DNA from 4 places in the Stenotrophomonas sp. GW821-FHT01H02A genome. Region 2 is predicted to be linked to each of the others. Evidence: predicted binding sites of a transcription regulator. Region 2 holds the regulator's gene; each other region holds the start of a gene.

Region 1 (4,193 bases), on a different contig from region 2:
TGCGGGATTCCTGGGTTCGGTGGAAGACATGCACGTCCGATGTGCGAAGGCAGCGCGGGAGAATCCCAGACCAACCACGTTCACGTCAAATACACGCCAATGTGTGCAGCTGGCGGCACGGTCGCTGAACTTGCATCTGCAACTGCCGGCCCGGGACCGGCAGCGCAGCAACGGCGGGGCCTGCCGCACCGTACGGCGGATGGACGGGGCAAATATGAATAGGCTTATTGCGACCGCTGCCCGATTACGCGTCCGGCGGCATCGGGTCGTCGTTGCGGATCGTGGTGCGCACCTGGAACAGCTCCGGGAAGAAGGTCAGCTCCAGCGCCTGGCGCAGGAAGCCGACCCCGCTGGAGCCGCCGGTGCCGCGCTTGAAACCGATCACCCGCATCACGGTGCGCATGTGACGGAAGCGCCACAACTGGAACGCCGTCTCCAGATCGACCAGGTCTTCGCACAGCGAGTACTCGCGCCAGAAGCGGTCGGTGTTCTGGTAGATCCGCTCGAACACCGGGTGCAGCGCATCATCGGCCACGTGTGGCTGCTGCCAGTCGCGGCCCTGGTAGCCGGCCGGGACCGGATGGCCGAAGCGGGCCAGGTAGCGCAGGAATTCCTCGTACAGGCTGGGCGCGTGCAGTACTTCCTGCAGCTGGGCCTGGCCGGCCGGGTCATGCGAGAACACCTGCAGCATCTGCGCGTTCTTGTTGCCCAGCAGGAATTCGATGTAGCGGTACTGCAGCGACTGGAAGCCCGAGGACGGACCGAGCACGTCACGGAAGCCCATGTACTCCGAGGGGGTCAGGGTTTCCAGCACCGACCACTGCTCGGTCAGCTGGCGCAGCACCTGCTTGCTGCGCGCCAGCACCTTGCGGCATTGCCAGACCTCGTCGCGCTGCAGGAACCCGATCGCCGCGCGCAGCTCGTGCGCCAGCAGCTTCAGCCACAATTCGGAGGTCTGGTGCTGGATGATGAACAGCATCTCATCATGGTGCGGCGGGTTGGACAGCGGCTGCTGCGCCGACAGCAGCTGGTCCAGGCGCAGATAGCCGCCGTAGGTCAGCCGCCCCTCCAGATCGGTGTGGATACCAGCTTCGAGATCGCGTTGGTTCTTGTCGACGGACATGGCGGGGACCACTAAAGGGGCTGAAAGGGTAGCGCAGTGACCGGGTTGCCGCGCAGCCGGCCGTCAGCGGCTCAGCGCTCCACCAGATCGGCCGAGCCTACGATCCTGACGCCGGGCGTCGGCACCAACGCCGCCTCGACCAGTGCGGCAGCGATGGTCTCGGCCGGATTGATCCGCCACGCGCGCGGCAGGACCGGGGCGAGCACGCCCAGCACCACGCTGGCCAGATGTTCGCCGGTGCGCCGTTCGGCACGCTCACCCCCGATCAGGCCGGGGCGGACCAGGGTGAGCGACGGATAGTCCAGTGCCCGCAGGTCCTGCTCCAGCCGGCCTTTGACCTGGTTGTAGAAGATCCGCGAGCCCGGGTCGGCGCCCATCGCCGAGTTCAGCGCGAAGGCATGCGCGCCATGCGCGCGTGCGAGCCGCGCCACGGCCAGCGGAAAATCATGGTCGACCCGTGCGAACGCCTCCTGGCTGCCGGCCTGCTTGATCGTGGTGCCAAGCGCACAGATCACCGCATCCACCGCCCACCAATCGGCCTCGGCCGGCAGCTGCGCGAAATCCACCACCGGATTGAGCAGCGCCGCATCCGTGGTATCCAGCGCGCGGCGGGTCGGGGCGATCACCGCATCGCAACGCGGGTCGTCCAGCAGTTGCCGCAGCACATGACCACCGACCAGTCCGGTCGCACCCACCAGCATCACCTTCATCGCATTCTCCTGCCGTCGCCGTGCTTACCATCCTGCCATGCATGACCGGTTCAAGGCCGGCCCCGCTGCGCCGATACTGTTCCCACCTCTCCACCGCGCCGGCCTCCGGCCGTGCCCTGCAAGGATCTGCCGCATGACGGACCCGCACGACGCTCCCCCCAGCCCCGGCACCGCCGTCGGGCGGCTGCTGTCGCGGCGGCAGAGCGTGGGCACCGGGGTGGACGCCGCCGGCGAACCGGCCCCCGGGCCCAAAGGCGGCAGCAGCGCGATGCTGCAGCGGCTGTTCGCCGGCATCGATGCGCCCGAGCCGCTGCTGGCCGCGTTCGCCAATGGCATGTCCACCCTGCCCGGCGAACTGGGCGACATGGGCCTGCGCCTGCAGTCGGCGCAGCGCAGCGCCGACTGGGTCAGCTACGGCCGCGCGATGCGCCAGCTGATCGACAAGTACATCCGCACCATCGAGCAGGAAACGCCCGACGGCCAGCCCGACAGCCTGCGCCTGCGCGAGCTGCTGCGGCATACCGTCGGGGTGACCGTGGCCAGCCTGCTGCAGAACATGCCCGAGCTGCGCGAGGAGCCGGTGCAGCTGGCCGGTGAACTGCGCCACTGGCATCCGGGCCAGCCGCTGCAGCCGATCGAACAGCGCCTGCGCGAGCTCTCGCACCAGATCGGCGTGCGCAGCGATGGCTGGCAGGAGCAGCAGGAGCTGCTGCTGAGTCTGTTCGATCTGCTGTTGGACAATATCAGCGAGCTGCTCGATGACAGCAGCTGGCTGCACGGCCAGGTCCACGCGGTGCGCTCGCTGATCGGCGGCCCGCTGGACCGCGATTCGGTCGAACAGGCGCGCGCCAACCTGCGCGAGGTGATCTACAAGCAAGGGCTGCTCAAGCAGGGCATCGTCGAATCCAAGGCGGCGATGAAGAACGTCATGGGTGGCTTCATCGAACGCCTGGACGGCATGGCCGTGAGCACCGGCGAATACCATGACCGGATCAGCAGCTACGCGCTGGCCCTGAAGGAAGCCCGCAGCATCGCCGACCTCAACCAGCTGCTGCAGGACGTGCTGCAGGACACCGGGCGCGTGCAGGATCAGGCCCTGCAGGCGCGCGATCACCTGGGCAATGCGCGCCGCGAAGTGGAACAGGCCGAACAGCGCATCGCCGAACTGGAGCAGGAGCTGCGCGAGGTGGCCGGGTTGATCCGCACCGATCCGCTGACCGGCGCGCTCAACCGCCGCGGTCTGGACGAGCTGCTGGAACGCGAACTGTCGCGCGCCGCCCGCCACGGCCATCCCTTGGCGCTGGCCCTGCTGGATCTGGACGATTTCCACCAGACCAATACCCTGCACGGCCATGCCGGTGGCGATGCGGTCCTTCGCCACCTGGTGGGTGTCTGCCAGCTGCACCTGCGCAGCAGCGATGCCATCGCCCGGCTGGGTGGCGATGAGTTCGTCCTGCTGCTGCCGGAAACGCCGGCGGCGGACAGTATGTCCACCCTGCTGCGGTTGCAGCGCTCGTTGGCGCAGCGGCCGCTGCCGCTGGACGAACAGCGCGTGCCGGTGCATTTCAGTGCCGGGCTGGCGCAGTGGCAACCGGGCGAGCCAGCCGAGGCGCTGCTGCGGCGCGCCGATGCCTCGCTGTATGCGGCCAAGCGGGTCGGCAAGAACCGCGTCCTGGCGGCCGAGCCGCCGCGCTGAGCCCGCGCCTGTGATATTCCGCGCAGTGGCGCGAATCACCCGGGTATGGACATGACACGGCCCGGTACCGACATCGATCTGCGCCCGCACTTCGCCGCGCTGCTGGAGCAGCACCGCGGCATCGTGCTGAAGGTGGCGCGCGGCTATTGCCGCCACCCCGAGGATCGGCTCGATCTGGTCCAGGAGATCAGCGTGCAGGCGTGGGCGGCGTTCGAGGATTTCGACCCGGCAAGGGCCCGCTTTTCCACCTGGCTGTACCGGCTGGCGCTCAACGTGGCGATCTCGCAATGGCGCCGCCAGCAGCATCGGCAGCGCCACCACGCGCCGCTGGACGACGCGCTGCCTGCCGTCACCACCAACGAGCGCGCGCCGCCCGAGCAGCGCCACGCCCTGCACCAGCTGGAGGTCGCCATCCATGCGCTGCCGCCGCTGGACCGCGCCCTGATGCTGCTGCACCTGGACGATCACGACCACCGGCAGATCGCCGAGGTGCTGGGCATCAGCGTCGCCAACGTCTCCACCCGCCTGCACCGCCTGCGCCAGCAGCTGCGTACGCGCCTGAACCCCACCGACTGAGAGCCCCGCCATGCAACCGGATGAACTCAAGCACCTGTGGAACAGCGTCGGCACCCCCACCGATGCGCAGGAAACCTTCGCGCTGGAG
Region 2 (4,193 bases):
AGCCGCGACGTGGCCATGCAGATCCCGCTGGACACCGAAGCCCACCGTGGTCGCGGCCTGATGCTCGGCCTGCTCTCCAAGAAGCTGCCGATCGCCCCGGTCGACCCGCTCGAAGCCGGCGGCGTGATCGCCCTGGTCGGCCCCACCGGGGCCGGCAAGACCACCACCATCGCCAAGCTGGCGTCGCGTTTCGCCGAGGCGCATGCCGCCCGCGACGTCGCCCTGGTCACCACCGATACCGGCCGCATCGGCGCCCGCGAGCAGCTGTACGGCTTCGGCCGCCAGCTCGGCATCGCGGTCCATGAGGCCAGCAGCGGCAGCGACCTGAACCAGCTGCTGGAGCGCCTGAAGGACTACAAGCTGGTCCTGATCGACACCGCCGGGCTGGGCCCGCGCGACCGCGCCATGGCCGCCCAGCTGCAGTGGCTGCGTGCCGCCGAGCAGATCCGCACCCTGCTGGTGCTGCCGGCCAACACCAGTTTCGGCGACATGGACGAGGTGGTCCGTCGCTTCAGCGCCGCCAACCCGCAGGGCGTGGTGCTGAGCAAGCTGGACGAGACCGGCCGCTTCGGTACCGCCCTGTCGGTGGCGGTCGACCACCGCCTGCCGATCACCTGGGTCACCGATGGCCAGGACGTTCCCGAAGACCTGCACCGTGCCAGTGCGGCCAATCTTGTACTTCGCCTTGAAGATTTGCGCCGCGCGGCCGATATGCCCTGCAACCCGGAGTTGAACCATGCCGTCGCGTGAGTACGCCAAGCTGACCAAGACCTTCCCGTTGTCGGCTACCCGAAGCCAGCCGCTGGGCCCGGTCCGCACCATCGCCGTCACCGGCGGCAAGGGCGGCGTGGGCAAAACGAACGTTTCGGCCAATCTGGCCGTGGCGCTGGCGGACATGGGCAAACGCACGCTGCTGCTGGACGCCGACCTCGGCCTGGCCAACATCGACGTGATCCTCGGCCTGCAGCCGAAGGTGACCCTGGCCGACCTGGTCGCCGGGCGCTGCACGCTGGAAGAAGTGATCATGGAAGGCCCCGGCGGCGTGCTGGTGGTCCCCGCCGCCTCCGGCCGCCGCCACATGGCCGAGCTGCAGCCGGCCGAGCACGTCGGCCTGGTCAACGTGTTCTCCGAGCTCGAGCGCGAGCTGGACATCATGATCGTGGACACCGCCGCCGGCATCACCGATGGCGTGCTGACCTTCTGCCAGGCCGCGCAGGACACCGTGGTGGTGGTCTGCGATGAGCCGGCCTCGATCACCGATGCCTACGCGCTGATCAAGGTGCTCTCGCGCGAGCGCGGCGTGGACCGGATCCAGGTGGTGGCCAACATGGTCCGCGACCCGAACGAAGGCCGCGTGCTGTACGAAAAGCTGACCCGCGTCTGCGAGAAGTTCCTCGCCGATGTCTCGCTGAACTACCTGGGCTGCGTGCCGCAGGATGACTGGCTGCGCCTGTCGGTGCAGCGCCAGCAGCCGGTGGTCAAGGCCTATCCCTCCAGCCCGGCCGCGCTGGCGCTGACCGAGATCGCGCGCCGCACCGCCCGCTGGCAGGCCCCGACCGAGCCGCGTGGCGGGGTCGAGTTCTTCCTGGAACGCATCCTCAAGCAGCGCGGGGTGACGGCATGAAAGGCGCAGCACAATACAAAGAGGTCCAGCGGACCGCCGCGAACGAGTGCATTGCCCAGCACTCGGACCTGGTCCGGCGGATCGCCCACCATCTGGCCGCGCGCCTGCCGGCGAGCGTGGAAGTGGACGATCTGATCCAGGCCGGGATGATGGGCCTGATCGAGGCCTCGCGCAGCTACGACGCCGACCAGGGCGCCTCGTTCGAAACCTACGCCTCGATCCGCATCCGCGGCTCGATGATCGACGAGATCCGCCGCGGCGACTGGGTGCCGCGTTCGGTGCACCGCCGGGCCCGCGATGCCGCCGCGACCATCCGTCGCCTGGAGCAGAGCACCGGCCGCGCCGCCAGCGCCACCGAAGTGGCCGCCGCGATGGACATGCCACTGCCGGACTACCTGCGCCTGATGGAAGACGCCTCGCGCGGCCAGGTGCTGAGCCTGGAATCGCGGATCGAAGACCAGGGCGAGCTGGACACCGTCGCCCAGGGCGGCCCGACCCCGCAGCAGGTCCTGGAGCGCGGCGAATTCGGGCGCGAGCTGGGCAATGCGATCGGCCTGCTGCCCGAACGCGAACAGCTGGTCCTGTCGCTGTACTACGAGCAGGAACTGAACCTGAAAGAGATCGGTGCCGTACTGGGTGTCAGCGAATCGCGCGTGTGCCAGATCCATGGCCAGGCCGTGCTGCGCCTGCGGGGCCGGCTGAAGATCTTCGAGGCGGCAGACGCCGGCCTCGAGAACCATTGAAATCGAGGAAAATGCTTTGAACAAGAACATGCGTATCCTGATCGTCGACGACTTCTCGACCATGCGTCGTATCGTCAAGAACCTGCTGGGCGATCTGGGCTTCACCAATACGGCCGAAGCCGAGGACGGGCATGCCGCGCTGGCGATGTTGCAGAGCCAGCCGTTCGATTTCGTGGTCACCGACTGGAACATGCCAGTCATGACCGGCATCGACCTGCTCAAGGCCGTGCGTGCCGATGCCAAGCTCAAGACCCTGCCGGTGCTGATGGTCACCGCTGAAGCCAAGCGCGAGCAGATCATCGAAGCCGCCCAGGCCGGCGTGAACGGCTACATCATCAAACCGTTCACCGCGCAGACCCTGGAAGAAAAGCTCGGCAAGATCTTCGAACGCCTGGCAGCGAGCGCCTGATGGAAACCCTGAGCGACAAATCCGCGCTGGTGCAGCGCCTGCAGGACGCCCTGGCCGCACTGGAGAGTGGTGACGAGGCCGGTTGGCGCCGGGAAATCGACGCGCTCGCCGCGCTGCGCACGCAGCCGATGATGGCCGGCCTGAACCGCCTGGCCCGCGAGCTCGGCCAGGCCCTGGGCGAACTGCCCAGCCTGCCCAGCGAAGCCGGCGAGCTGGATGATGCCTGCGCGCGCCTGGACCACGTGGTGGCGATGACCGAACAGGCCACCCACCGCACGCTGGACCTGGCCGAGGAATGTCGCTCGCTGACCGAGCAGCTGCGCGCCAACGGGTTGACGCCCGACCAGGACCAGCAGCTGGACCGGATCCGCCACAACCTGACCGAAATCGCGCTGACGCAGAGCTACCAGGACCTCACCGGCCAGATCATCCGCCGCGTGGTCGGGATCGTGCGGCGCGTGCACGAGGGCTTCGGCGCGCTCGGCCTGCCGCCGCAGGACGACGACAGCAAGCGCGACAACAACGGCCTGGCCGGCCCGGCCGTGAATGGCCTGGATCGCCATGCGGTGTCACAGAACGACGCCGACGACCTGCTCTCGGACCTGGGACTGTAACGATCATGAGTGCTGTGCCAGACGATATCGCTGCCGATTTCATCCTCGAGGCCCAGGAAATCCTGGACCGCCTCGGCGAACAGCTGGTGTCGCTGGAGCAGGCGCCCCAGGATGCCGACCAGCTCAACGCCGTGTTCCGTGGTTTCCACACCCTCAAGGGCGGTGCCGGCTTCCTCGGCATCCAGGCGATGGTCGAGCTGTGCCACGCCGCCGAGGAAACCCTCGGCATGGCGCGCTCGGGCCAGGCCACGCTGCAGGCCCACCATTTCGATGCGGCCCAGCAGTCGCTGGACTACCTGCAGTCGATGCTGGATTCGGTCTCGGCCGGGACCGAGCCGGGGTATGCCCCGCCGGAACTGATCGCCCAGTTCGACGTCAACGGTCCGGCCACGCCGACGCCCGCGGCCGCTCCCACGGCCGGCAGCGGTGGCGAACTGATCACCGATGATGAGTTCGAAGCCCTGCTCGACCAGCTGCATGGTGGCGCGGCGCCGGCCGCCGTTGCCGCGCCGAAGCAGGACGACGGCCTGATCGGCGAAGACGAGTTCGAAGCGCTGCTGGACCAGTTGCACGGTGGCGCCGTTCCCGGTGCCAACGCGATAACCAGTACACCCTCGCCCGCTCCTCGCGCCACGGCGGCACCGGCGGCACCGAGCGCGAAGCCGGCCCCGGCCAAACCGGTCGCCGAAGCCGAACACACGGTGCGCGTGGACACCAAGCGCCTGGATGCGATCGTCAACCTGATCGGCGAGCTGGTGCTCTCGCGCAACCGACTCAAGACCCTGCGCGCGCGCCTGCACGAT
Region 3 (4,193 bases), on a different contig from region 2:
CACCACGGCGCCGGACTGCACCAGCTGCATCTGCAGCAGGGCCGCGCTCATTTCGTCGTTCTCGACCACCAGCACCCGAAGATCCTGCAGCGCGCTCATGACGACTCCCTGTATGGTTCAGCGCCATGAGTATAGCGTCCTCGGTAGGTGAAACCCTGACAGGAACTTAAGCATTCAGGTCTGCACAAACCTCTACATCTTGTATACACTACGCGGCCAGCCAGCCGAAGTGGCGGAATCGGTAGACGCAGCGGACTCAAAATCCGCCGCCCTTAAAAGCGTGTGGGTTCGAGTCCCACCTTCGGCACCATGGAAAACCAGAACGCCCCGGATCGACGGATCCGGGGCGTTTTTCGTTATGGCGGACGGCAGCTCAGACCAGTCGAAGTGTCGGGTGGGCGCCGTTGGCCGCCGGCGTCGCGGTGGATCGCACGCCTGCCGCCCCCGCCACCCGGAACGCCGCCACGGTCTGCAGCAGCCGGGAGGACTGCTCTTCCATGCTGCGCGCAGCGGCGGATGCCTCTTCGACCAGCGCCGCATTCTGCTGGGTGCTCTCGTCGATGTGTTCGACCACCTGGTTGATCTGCTCGATGCCCTCGCTCTGCTGCTGGGCCGCCGCACTGATGTCGGCCATGAGATCGCTCACCCGCTTCACGCTGACCACGATCTCGTCCATGGTGCGGCCCGCGCTTTCAACCTGGCGCGCGCCTGCGCCGACCTTCTCGACCGAATCGCCGATCAGCTGCTTGATCTCCTTGGCGGCCTCGGCCGAACGCTGCGACAGCGAGCGGATTTCCGAAGCGACCACCGCAAAACCGCGGCCGTGCTCACCGGCGCGTGCCGCCTCGACCGCGGCGTTGAGGGCCAGGATGTTGGTCTGGAACGCGATGCCGTCGATCACCCCGATGATGTCGACGATGCGCCGTGAGGAATCATTGATCAGCGACATGGTCGAGACCACCTCGTGCACCACCTGGCCGCCCTGCGCCGCCACCTCGACCGCGCCACCGGCCAGCTGATTGGCCTGGCGGGCGTTGTCCGCGGTGCGCCGCACGGTGGCGGTCAGCCCCTTCATCGACACGGCGGTTTCCTCCAGCGAGGCCGCCTGTTGCTCGGTGCGCACGGACAGGTCGCTGTTGCCTTCGGCGATCTCGCTGGCGCCCACCGCGATGGTGTCCGCGGCCAGCTTGATCTGGGCGATGATGCCGGCCATCGTCTCGACCAGCGCGTTGATGCCCTCGCACAGTTCGGCGATCGGGCCGGTCTTGTCCTGGGTCGCGATATGGCCGGTCAGATCACCGGCCTGCGCTGCGGCCACCACTTCGCGCGTCTGCGCCACGGCCTGCTGCAGGGCCAGCGTGTCACGCACCTGCGCGGTGATGTCGGTGGCGTACTTGACCACCTTGAACGGGCGTCCGTTCATGTCGTAGATCGGGTTGTACGAGGCCTGGATCCAGACCTCGCGCCCGCCTTTGCCCAGCCGCCGATACTGGCCCGCGTCGTACTCGCCGCGGCCGAGCTTGGCCCAGAACGCGCGGTACTCGGCACTCTGGCGCTGCTCCGGTGCGGCGAACATCGAATGATGCTGCCCGCGCACCTCCTCCAGCGTATAGCCCAGCGCGGCGAGGAAATTGTCGTTGGCGGCCAGGATGCGGCCCTCCAGGTCGAACTCGATCACCGCCTGTGATTTGTTGATCGCGGCCAGCTGGCCGGCAAAGTCGGCGGCCTGGAATTTCTGCGCGGTGATGTCGGTCGCGAACTTGACCACCTTGTACGGCCGCCCGTCGCTGTCGAACACCGGGTTGTAGGACGCCTGGATCCAGATCTCGCGGCCACCCTTGCCGATCCGGCGGTACTGCCCGGCATCGAACTCGCCGCGGCCCAGATTGGCCCAGAAGTCCCGGTACTCCCGGCTCTGCGCATACTCGGCATCAACGAACATGGCATGGTGCTTCCCCTGGATTTCCTCCAGCGTGTAGCCCAGCGTCTGCAGGAAATTGTCGTTGGCGTGGACGATGGTGCCATCGAGATGGAACTCGATCACGGCCTGGACCCGGTGCAGGGCCTTGACCTGGTCTTCCAGCTCGGCCTGCCGCCGTAATGCGGCCGATGTCGCGGTGCCATGGGCGGCGCGACGGGAAACGAACAACGCGGTGATCGAGCGCCACAACGACCCGGCGTCGGCGTCGCTGCCACGACCTGCCACATGCGCGTGCAAGCCTGAAGTAATCATCTGTAGACCTCGGTGTCCGGTTAGCGAATAGGTCAGCGCCGGGCGGTGGCCCGGTGGCGGTATTCCGTTGGCTGGGACTCACGAAGATCGTCAGTGGGGATGACGGTGCTTCGATGTGCTTCAAACGCCGGTTGGGCCGGCGAACATGAACCATTGAAAAAGGTGTAAGGCCAGATATCCACGTGAGCAGACAGGCAGCAATTGCGAGTCATATAACGGCGCGCAATCTGAAAGCTTTAGGGCGATCGGCGGGTGCGTCCCCGACCGCACGGGCACGCCCGTCTCAGTCGCTGCTTTCACTGGCATCGAGGGCATCCAGGGGGTCGATCGCGCCCAGGGCCTGCGCCTCGACCTGCACGTTGTCACGTCCCATCGCCTTGGCCCGGTAACACTGGGCGTCCGCGGCGGCCACGGCATCATCCACGCTCATGCCCCCGAACAGCGGGGCAACCCCGATACTGGCCCCGACGCTCAACCGCCGCTGGCCCCAGGGGATGGACAACCCCCGCATGGCCTCGAGCAGGTCACTGGCGATGCGCCGGGCACGCTTGAGCGAACATCCGGCCAGGATCACCGCGAACTCGTCGCCCCCCAGCCGCGCCACGATGTCCGAATCGCGCACGCCATGGCGCAGTACGCTGGCCACCGCCCACAGCACGGCATCGCCGGCCAGGTGGCCGTGGGTGTCGTTGACCGGCTTGAAGTGGTCCAGGTCGATGTACATCAACGAGGCCGACTGGCCAGTCCGCGCGACCCGGGTGATGGCCTGCTGCAGGTGCGCCTCGAAACCGCGCCGGTTGCTCAGCTCGGTCAGTGGATCGATCTCGGCCAGGTGCCGGGCTTCGCGCTGCCGGGCACGTTGCTGGGTGACGTCACGGATCACCCAGACCGCGCCGCTGATCCGGCCGTCTTCATCGCGCAACCAGGCACGGGTGAGGTCGACCGGCAGCAGGTGGGCGCCGACCGACAGCAGCAGGTCCGAATGCAGGTCGACGGCATTGCTGTCCGGGTCGAGCAGCACGGCCACATCCAGCAGTGAGCGCGGCGCGTACTCGGTGGTCAGTTCCATCACCTCCTGCAGCTGGCTGCCGGCCAGCGCCTCGGCGCCCTCCCCGGCCAGCGCGCGGGTGGCCGCCGCGTTGGCGTACTGGATGCCACCGCACAGGTCCAGGGTCAGCACCATATCGGCCACCGCATCCAGCGTGACGCGGGTGCGCTGTTCGGATTCGCGCAGCTGCTGGCCGCTGAGCCGCTGGGCGGTCACGTCCTGGATCTGCGAGACGAAATGCAGCGGCTCGCCGTTCTCGGTGCGCACCAGCGACACCGACAGCCGGCCCCAGACCAGGTTGCCTGCCTTGCCCAGGTAGCGCTTTTCCATGTGATAGTGCTCGCGGCGTCCGGCCAGCAGGTCGCCGAGCAGGGCGAGATCGGCATGCAGGTCATCCGGATGCGTCAGCGTCTGGAAATCGATCTGCAGCAGTTCGGCACGGGTGTAGCCGAGAATGCCGCACAGCGAATCGTTGACGTCCAGCCAGCGCCCTTCCAGCGACACCAGGGCCATGCCCAGCGCCGCCGAGGAAAACGCCCCGGCGAACTTCTCCGCCGCGACGAAGGCCTGCTCACGCACCTGCAGCAGCGGGGTGAGGTCGACCGCCATGCCGACGTAGCCGATCCGGTTGCCGTCGGCACAGTCCAGCGGGCTGATCGACAACCGCACCTGGCGACGCTCGCCGTCCTTGCGCAGGAAGGTCCACTGGTGCGACCACGTGCCGAGAGCGGCGCGCGCGGTCAGTGCTTCGAAAATGGTCGGCATGCGTCCGTCCGCGTCCACCTGGGGCTGCAGGTAGGCGCGCATCTCCTCCGGGTCATGGAACAACCCGGGGTTGACCCGCCCGATCACCTCCTCGGGTCGATAACCCAGCAGCTTCTGCGCGCCGGTATTGAACAGGTTGACCACCCC
Region 4 (4,193 bases), on a different contig from region 2:
ATCGGCGACTGGGTGCTGGCCGAAGCCTGCCGCCAGGCGGCCGCCTGGGATGCCGCCGGCCTGCAGTTCGACCGCGTGGCGGTGAACGTCTCGGCCGTGCAGCTGCGTGACCGCGGCTTCGCCGAGCGCGTGATCGACATCTGCCACGCCCATGGCTGGCCACCGCAGCGCCTGGAGCTGGAACTGACCGAGTCCGCGCTGATCCGCGACACCGATGTGCTGCGCCACTGCTTCGATGTGCTGGAGCGTCACGGCGTGCCGCTGGCCGTGGATGACTTCGGCACCGGCTTCTCGAACCTGCACTACCTCAACCGCTTCCCGGTCGGCCGCCTCAAGATCGACCGCAGCTTCGTCCAAGGCATGCTGCACGACGCCGGGACCGCGGAAGTCACCCAGGCGATCGTGCACCTGGGCCATGCGCTGGGCATGAAGGTCGTGGCCGAAGGCGTGGAAACCGAGCAGGAAGAAGCCATGCTGCGCCGCCAGGGCTGCGATGAGATCCAGGGCTACCTGTACTCGCGCCCGCTCGCGCCGCGTGACCTGGCGCAGTGGTTGAGGGCCGACGCCGCCCGGATCGAGCCATGCGAGGCCGTGGCCGCACCGATCCACGCGGTCTGATTGCGCAGGTGAGGGTGTCAGCCCGGCAGGTGGGGGATCTCCGCGACCGTCTCGCCTTCGCAGGTCTGGACGGCCATGCGGTAGATGTCGGTCCAGCCATCATCGGGCCCAGGTCCCAGCCGGTGCCTGGCGCCGAAGACGTAGCGCGTTTCACCCAGTGACATATGTGCTGACAGGTGTTGCGCGATCCCCCGCTGCCGCGTATCGATCTGCACGCAGCCCAGGCGCATCAGCCTGGATGGGGTGGCGGCATCCTGGGGTCGATGGGCTCCGCGAGCGCGTCCAGCAAGGCATCGCCACTCATCCCCAGGTCCCACGCCATTCCGAGCAGTGCCGGGTCGGCCGTGGCGTACAACGAGAGCCCATCCCCTGCCGCCAGCCGCGCCAGCTCCCACTGCGCCAGCTGCTCCAGCTGGGCCAGCAACGCGCGTCCGCGCATCGGCCCGGTGGTGCGGCTGGGCGCAGCCGGGTCCATGCGCTCCTCTGGCGCAGCCGCGGTATCGGGCAAGGGCGCGGAGGAGGGAGAGGTGGCGTTGGGGGCGTTCGTCAACAGCATGGGTCGATCATCTGCAGCCAGGACGGGTAGTGCAAGCACAACGGCCCCGGGAACGCCGGGGCCGTTGTGGGTGCCGTTACCGGCACGCGACATCTGGATCAGAACAGTTCGACCGCGCCTGCGGCCATGCTCTGCTGGGCGACCGCCTTGTGCGGCGGGCGCTCCCACTCGGTGCGCATGTCGCGCAGGCGGGTGCCGGTGCGCTGCAGGGCGGTCACCACCTCTTCGTCGAACACGCCGCCACTGCGGTGCAGCAGTTCCTGCAGCGCGACCGCTTCGCGGTTGATCGCGGTCAGGCGGTCCAGGTGGGTGTGCACGCCGCCCAGGGCCTGGGTGGCGATGTCTTCGAACTGCAGGGCACGCACGGCTTCGGCGACGCTGCTGTCGATGGCACGACCGCACTCGGAGATCTCGCGCATGCCATCACCCAGCGAGGCGTTGATCTGGGCCACGTTGTCCAGCATCTGCGCCGCTTCGTGGCGCGCTTCGCGGGAACGGTCCATATCGCGCGAGGCCATGTGCGAGACCGTCTCGCGGACCTTGGCGATGGCGTCCTTGGAGCTGTGCGCCAGCTTGCGGATCTGCTCGTTGAAGGTGGTCGAGCGCTCGGACAGGTTGCGGACCTCGTCGGCGACCACGGCGAAACCACGACCGGCCTCACCGGCACGCGCTGCCTCGATGGCCGCGTTCAGGGCCAGCAGGTTGGTCTGGTCGGCGATCGACTTGACGTCCTCCAGCAGCGCGAAGATGCCATCCAGGTGCTGCGCCATCTGGTCGATGTGCTGCACGGTGTTGCTGCTCTGGCCGCTGACCTGCTCCAGCGCCTCCACCAGCTGCTCCATCCGCTGGCTGGCGTGCTGGGCGAAACGGGCCACGTCGACGCCGGCACCGCCTTCTTCACCGGCGCGGTCGACGATGCGGGCCAGGGCCTGGCTCTGCTGGCGCGATTTGCGGTTCATCGCATCGAAGCTGCTGCCCAGGCCACCGACGGCGTGGCGGATCAGGTCGCGGGCACGTTCGACTTCGCCACGCGAGCCGTCGATTTCGTTGCCGACGAACGAGCGCAGCTCGGTCAGCAGCTGGTCCTGCTCGCGCAGGATGCGGGCCTGCTCAGGCGAACGCTGGGTCTGGGCGCGGGCGCTCCACCAGGCAAACCCGAGCCAGCTGAGCGTCATCGTGGTCAGGATCGCCCAGCGCAGGGCGGCTGGCCACTCGAAGCCGATGGCAAAGGGAAGCAGAAGGGTCAGGACCAGGGGGGCGGCCAGGCGGATGAAGAGGCGTGAGTACATGGACGTTCTCGGGGAGGTGCACGGATGCTGTATCGGCCGTACCCCGGTTTGCTTTAGCCGTCCGCGTGATTTTCATCCCATGGAGAGGCACCTGCCTCGATCCAATCGGGTTCGGCAGGGGACCGCCGATCCGTCGGCGGCCCCGGTACCACGCCTCAGCGCAGCTGGCGCGCGACCGCTTCGAGCATGGTCTTGCGGGAGAACAGAAAGTCCCAGTACTGCCCGCCGGTCTGGCGCCACAGCACCGCCGAGCGGACCGCGGCCAGCAGCAGGGCGCGGATCTCGGCGACCACGCCGGCCTGGCCGAGGTAGTGCGGGTTGCCCTGCACCATCACCCGCGGCTTGAGGTTGCTGATGGTGTCCGCGTACAGGCCGCCCAGCGCGGCCAGCACGTCCGGGTGGGCACTGTCGCCCAGCTCGCCGGCCTGGGCCTGGGCGCGCTCGATACCGGTGCTGACCTTGGCCACGATCTCGTGTTCACGGACGAAGCGGCGCTCCAGCTGCAGCACAGACAACGCCAGGCGCGGCAGGTGCTCGTCCTGGCCCTGGCTGCTCAGGTAGTTGTGCAGCAGGCGCAGCCCCGGGGCAACGTTGCCGGCGCTGCCGTAGATCTCCTGCGGGCTGGCCGCATCGATGCGGAACACGCTGTCCACCGCGGTGCGGACCACGGCGGCTTCGGAATGGCCGGTTTCGGCGATGCGGCGTACCTGCTGCAGGGCCTGGGCGATGCCGGCCAGAGCAAGAACGCGGTCGTCGACGGAAAAACTCATGCAGCAGATACCTCGAAAGGAGAAGGGGTGGCGCGAAGGCGTTGTTCCAGTGGCGCATCGGTGGCGGCGATGACGGCGCCGCCGAGGCAGACCTCATCGTCATACAACACCAGCGATTGACCGGGGGTGACGGCACGCTGCGCGCGGGCGAAGCGCACCTCCAGGGTGCCATCGTCGCGCACCGTGACGGTGCACGGCTCGTCGGGCTGACGGTAGCGGGTCTGCGCGGTGCACTCGAACCGGCGCGCGGGCGGGGCACCGGCGATCCAGTGGGCGGGCTCGGAGTGCAGCCGGGTGGACTGCAGCCACGGGCTCTCGCGCTCCTGGTCCACGTACAGCACGTTGCTGGCGACATCCTTGCCGACCACATACCACGGCGCGGCCGGCCGGCCACGCACGCCGCCGATGTTCAGGCCCTCGCGCTGGCCGAGCGTGAAATAGAACACGCCGGGATGTTCGGCGATCAGGGCGCCATCAGGATCGCGGATCTCGCCGGTCTTCGCCGGCAGGTAGCGGCCGAGGAACTCGCGGAAATCGCGTTCGCCGATGAAGCAGATCCCGGTGGAATCCTTCTTGGCGTGGGTGGGCAGGCGCGCGTCGCGGGCGATCCGGCGCAGGTCGTTCTTCTGCAGGTCGCCGATCGGGAACAGGGTCGCGGCCAGCTGCTCCTGGCCCAGCTGGTGCAGGAAGTAGCTCTGGTCCTTGCTGCGGTCGGCGCCGCGCAGCAGCGCCCAGCGTCCCCCGACCTGGGCGATCCGGGCGTAATGCCCGGTCGCGATGCGTTCGGCACCGAGCTCGCGCGCGGCGTCGAGGAAATGCTTGAACTTCACTTCGCGGTTGCACAGCACGTCCGGGTTGGGCGTGCGCCCGGCGGCGTACTCGGCCAGGAAATGCTCGAACACCCCCTGCCAGTACTCGCTGGAGAAATCGCGGAAGTGGAACGGGATGCCGAGCAGGCCA

The links. Region 2 encodes FliA, which starts transcription of late flagellar genes. Its sites were predicted from a motif close to TAAAGTTTNNCNNNCNNNGGCCGATAA; they were not measured.
Region 1: a site for FliA is predicted at 1,884-1,910, ahead of AC07WC_RS10610 (GGDEF domain-containing protein). Genes of this name have one in related genera too.
Region 3: a site for FliA is predicted at 2,446-2,472, ahead of AC07WC_RS12695 (methyl-accepting chemotaxis protein). Genes of this name have one in related genera too.
Region 4: a site for FliA is predicted at 2,493-2,519, ahead of AC07WC_RS16985 (methyl-accepting chemotaxis protein). Genes of this name have one in related genera too.

Annotation. Positions count from the first base shown of each region.
Region 1 is NZ_JBWKWI010000006.1:26,490-30,682, reverse strand. Features, by position in the region: gene AC07WC_RS10625 (peptide MFS transporter) at 1-1, opposite strand, end outside; gene AC07WC_RS10620 (tryptophan 2,3-dioxygenase) at 245-1,123, opposite strand; gene AC07WC_RS10615 (Rossmann-fold NAD(P)-binding domain-containing protein) at 1,195-1,833, opposite strand; gene AC07WC_RS10610 (GGDEF domain-containing protein) at 1,967-3,529, shown strand; gene AC07WC_RS10605 (RNA polymerase sigma factor) at 3,575-4,105, shown strand; gene AC07WC_RS10600 (hypothetical protein) at 4,116-4,193, shown strand, end outside.
Region 2 is NZ_JBWKWI010000003.1:356,831-361,023, reverse strand. Features, by position in the region: gene AC07WC_RS07190 (AAA family ATPase) at 1-750, shown strand, start outside; gene AC07WC_RS07185 (MinD/ParA family ATP-binding protein) at 737-1,624, shown strand; gene AC07WC_RS07180 (RNA polymerase sigma factor FliA) at 1,621-2,367, shown strand; gene cheY (chemotaxis response regulator CheY) at 2,384-2,776, shown strand; gene AC07WC_RS07170 (protein phosphatase CheZ) at 2,776-3,390, shown strand; gene AC07WC_RS07165 (chemotaxis protein CheA) at 3,396-4,193, shown strand, end outside.
Region 3 is NZ_JBWKWI010000007.1:199,771-203,963, forward strand. Features, by position in the region: partial or broken gene AC07WC_RS12685 (response regulator) at 1-99, opposite strand, end outside; tRNA gene AC07WC_RS12690 (tRNA-Leu) at 224-310, shown strand; gene AC07WC_RS12695 (methyl-accepting chemotaxis protein) at 374-2,233, opposite strand; gene AC07WC_RS12700 (PAS domain S-box protein) at 2,517-4,193, opposite strand, start outside.
Region 4 is NZ_JBWKWI010000014.1:34,509-38,701, reverse strand. Features, by position in the region: gene AC07WC_RS17000 (EAL domain-containing protein) at 1-618, shown strand, start outside; gene AC07WC_RS16995 (hypothetical protein) at 636-848, opposite strand; gene AC07WC_RS16990 (hypothetical protein) at 848-1,174, opposite strand; gene AC07WC_RS16985 (methyl-accepting chemotaxis protein) at 1,273-2,463, opposite strand; gene hflD (high frequency lysogenization protein HflD) at 2,619-3,233, opposite strand; gene mnmA (tRNA 2-thiouridine(34) synthase MnmA) at 3,230-4,193, opposite strand, start outside.